One region of the Yersinia aldovae 670-83 genome, then DNA from elsewhere that is predicted to be linked to it. Evidence: predicted binding sites of a transcription regulator. Region 1 holds the regulator's gene; the other holds the start of a gene.

Region 1 (2,197 bases):
AGTGTGGATCATCCCTTAGCCAGTCTAACCGGGCCACTTAGTGATGACCAATTGCGGCCTTATCCCTCGCTGTGTTTGGAAGATACGGCCCGCAATTTGCCCAAGCGAGATACCTGGACACTGGATAACCAACAGCGGCTGGTGGCTCCGGATTGGTCTACGGGCATCGATTGCCTGTGTGCAGGATTATGTATCGGTATGGTGCCCGCGCATATGGTGTCACCGCTGATTGAGCAGGGGCGGCTGGCGGCGCTAAGTCTAACCGAACCGCTACCGGACAGCCCGTGTTGCCTGACTTGGGAGCAAAATAATCACTCACCGGCACTCGCCTGGTTACTTGATTACTTAGGTGACAGCGTCACGTTAAACGCGGAATGGTTGAAAGACGATAACGAATAATGCCCAGTGCGGGCTGCCGATAGCGCTGATAACTACCGGCAGAAGGCCAGATTAACGGCGGTAATCGCGAAATGGGCCGTCAGTTACGGAGTTGCGCTCAACCAGTTTAGGGTGTACTTCAATGGTTTGAAGGTCTTCCCGTTTACTGACAATACGGTCAAGCAGCATAGTAAAGGCCATTTCACCTAAACGTTCTTTTGGCTGATGGATAGTGGTCAGCGCAGGCGAGAAGTAGCGCGCGTTACGCACGTTGTCATAGCCAATCACTGATACATCTTGTGGTACCCGCAGGCCCATCTCATTGGCGGCGCAGATAGCCCCCATCGCCATAATGTCGCCACCACAAAACACGGCGGTCGGGCGATGTTTTTGTGACATGATTTGTTGCATGGCTTTATAACCCGATTCAGGTTCAAAATCACCCTGAACTACCCATTCCTCACGTAACGGGATGCTGGCCTCTTCCAATGCTTTCATAAAGCCCTGATGACGGCCACCACCGGTATTACGGGATAACTGACCGGGAATAGCACCAATATCACGATGACCGCGTTCAATCAGATAGCGGCCTGCCAAATAGCCGCCTTCAAAGGCATTATCGATGATAGCGTCGGTAAAATCGCCACGCGTTGTCCCCCAATCCATGACGACCATCGGGATGTTGCGATAATCTTCCAGCATTCCTAACAGTTGTTCTGGATATTCGGAACACATCACCAATAATCCATCGACCCGTTTTTGGGCCAGCATCGCTAAATAGGCTTTTTGCTTGTCCAGATTATTATGAGAATTACATAAAATCAGGGTATAGCCTTTGCTATAACAGCTATTTTCGACCGCCTCAATCACTTCGGCAAAATAGGGTGCTTCGCTGGACGTGGCCAGCAAGCCAATGGATTTGGTGTGATTCACTTTCAAACTGCGGGCCACAGCACTGGGCGAATAATGCAGTTCTTTAATGGCAGCCCAAACAGCCACCTTGGTATTTTCGGCGACGAAACGCGTTTTGTTGATAACGTGGGAAACGGTGGTGGTGGACACACCGGCGTGTTTGGCCACATCTTTAATCGTTGCCATACAAAAAATGACTCCTAAGCTCACCGGTTACAGCCGGTAAGTATTATGTTAATCGTTTGCCTGCGTTACCCGAAAATCGCTTAGACAGTAACAAGATAGTGGCCTGAATGAGCGCGTCAGCGGGTTGTCTGAGAGTCTTTATTGGTCGTTATTCGTCGGTACGCAGTTATGAACTGCGAATTTTGGCTGATCTGGAGGAAAAGTGAAAGAGGTATTCAATCTTATAAAGTGTGTAATGAGCACAAGATTTTTTTCTCTAACTGTGGGAAAATAATTTTACACACTAACTATGTGCCTTTTCCTACTAAATTAACCGGCTGAGGAGTTTTTATGGATGCCAATCTGAAAATGTCGCTGATTACGACTGTGGGTGCGCTGGCGATGATTATTGCATTTAGTTTCGTGGCAGTAATGAATTAATTAAGCCGCTTGCCGGTATATGCGTGAAGTAGGGCGGTTAACCCGCCCTTAATCATTGCTCGCTGCCGGTTTACTCTGCGCGCTATCAGGCTAAATTTTTCTCAACAAAAGACCAGTTGACCAAGGCCCAGAAGTTCTCCAGGTATTTTGGCCGCGCATTGCGGTAATCAATATAATAAGCATGTTCCCACACATCGACCGTCAATACGGGTTTATCTGCCGTGGTCAAGGGGGTAGCCGCATTAGACGTGCTGACAATCGCCAGTGTGCCATCTGCTTTTTTCACTAACCATGTCCAGCC
Region 2 (2,197 bases), 1.5 Mb from region 1:
CACGGATCACCGCGTCCAGCGCTTGTAGCGTTCGGTAGTCTGGGCGTTTCATCGGAGTCATCTCTCCAAATATTTAAGTTAATACCGCACTATGCCACATTTTGATCATTTTTCTATGTTGGAATGCAGATAGGCCCGCCACAAATAAACTGACGAAACTGTGATCCAGCTAAAATTAACCACCCCGCAGGCAGGCTTTATTGCGACGTTTTATCACGTATATGCTCTATAATGACGTCAGGTTTTCTTTCACATCAAGGCGTGAACTTACCATGACTCAGGATGAACTTAAAAAAGCAGTGGGCTGGGCTGCGTTGGAGTATGTCACACCCGGCACTATCGTTGGGGTGGGTACTGGCTCCACTGCGGCACATTTTATTGATGCTCTCGGCTCGATTAAACATCAGATAGAAGGGGCTGTTTCCAGCTCGGATGCCTCTACCGCTAAGTTGAAAAGTTTAGGTATTCAGGTATTTGATTGCAATGAAGTCGATGTACTGGATATCTATGTCGATGGCGCTGATGAAATTAACGGCCAGATGCAGATGATCAAAGGCGGCGGTGCGGCACTGACCCGCGAGAAAATCATTGCCGCCATTGCCCGTAAGTTTATTTGCATCGCAGATGCATCGAAACAGGTTGATGTGCTGGGCAGGTTCCCGCTGCCGGTTGAAGTTATTCCGATGGCGCGTTCTTATGTTGCTCGCGAACTGGTGAAATTGGGTGGGTTACCGGAATATCGCCAGAATGTGCTGACCGATAACGGTAACGTTATTTTGGATGTGCACAATCTGACTATTCTGGATGCCATTGCGCTTGAAAATAAAATCAATGGTATTGCCGGGGTGGTCACCGTTGGGCTGTTTGCTAATCGTGGCGCTGATGTGGCACTGATTGGTACTGCTGATGGCGTTAGAACCATCATAGCAAAGTGATCGGTTAAATGGCTTCAGGATGAGGTTTAGACGCTTTATCCTGATGATTTTTTGCCTTTAAGTCTCTTTTCTTTAAATGGCTAAATTTGGTGATATATATCACATTTCGCCATTTCATTTCATTAACCTGCCATTAACGCTATTTTTGTCAGTCTTTTCTTCCATAAATTAACATCCACACTGATGGTTATGCTGACAGCCAGGCAATCGTTTGTATTGCTGCCGGCGTAATATTTGTTATGTTGACAGGGTGCTGACCGGATTCATTCGATAGCGGCAGCCACATCTGAAGTCTGAAAATAGGGTCGGGGACATGGCAAAAGTATCATTGGAGAAAGACAGAATTAAGTTTCTGTTAGTGGAAGGGGTTCACCAGAGCACGGTTGATAATCTGCGTGCAGCCGGTTATAGCAATATTGAATACCATAAAGGTGCCTTAGACACCGAATCACTGAAAGCATCGATTAAAGATGCTCACTTCATCGGCATTCGATCGCGCACGCATCTGTCCGAAGAAGTCTTTGCGGCAGCAGAAAAATTGGTCGCAGTGGGTTGCTTCTGTATCGGTACCAATCAGGTTGATTTAAATGCCGCGACCAAGCGTGGCGTGCCGGTATTCAACGCGCCTTTCTCCAATACCCGTTCAGTGGCCGAAATGGTGCTGGGTGAGTTACTGCTGATGTTCCGTGGCATTCCATCGGCAAATGCTAAAGCGCACCGTGGTGAGTGGAATAAACTGGCCGTCGGCTCCTATGAAGCTCGCGGTAAAAAGCTCGGTATTATCGGTTACGGTCATATCGGGACTCAGTTGGGGATTCTGGCTGAAAGTGTCGGGCTGAAGGTGTTTTTTTACGATATTGAAAACAAGTTATCCTTGGGCAATGCGCAGCAGGTTCGCCACCTGTCAGACTTATTGAATATGAGTGATGTGGTTAGCCTGCATGTGCCGGAGAATCATTCCACCAAGAATATGATTGGCCGTGAAGAATTGGCATTAATGAAGCCGGGTGCCCTCCTGATTAATGCCTCACGCGGCACGGTGGTTGATATCGCGGCGCTGTGCGATGCTTTAGCGAGTAATCACTTGGCTGGCGCGGCCATTGATGTGTTCCCTGAAGAACCTGCCACCAATAAAGATCCGTTTAATTCGCCGTTGTGCGAGTTCGATAATGTGTTATTGACTCCGCATATCGGTGGTTCTACTCAGGAAGCGCAGGAAAACATCGGTGATGAAGTGGCTGGTAAACTGGCGAAATATTCCG

The links. Region 1 encodes PurR, which represses purine synthesis genes. Its sites were predicted from a motif close to CANGCAAACGTTTGCNTG; they were not measured.
Region 2: the regulator PurR is predicted to act here: its motif matches at 1,136-1,153, upstream of serA (phosphoglycerate dehydrogenase).

The regions. Positions count from the first base shown of each region.
Region 1 is NZ_CP009781.1:301,150-303,346, forward strand. Features, by position in the region: gene punR (DNA-binding transcriptional activator PunR) at 1-399, shown strand, start outside; gene purR (HTH-type transcriptional repressor PurR) at 451-1,476, opposite strand; gene cydH (cytochrome bd-I oxidase subunit CydH) at 1,807-1,896, shown strand; gene sodB (superoxide dismutase [Fe]) at 1,982-2,197, opposite strand, start outside.
Region 2 is NZ_CP009781.1:1,841,860-1,844,056, reverse strand. Features, by position in the region: gene AT01_RS08490 (LysR family transcriptional regulator ArgP) at 1-52, opposite strand, end outside; gene rpiA (ribose-5-phosphate isomerase RpiA) at 273-935, shown strand; gene serA (phosphoglycerate dehydrogenase) at 1,249-2,197, shown strand, end outside.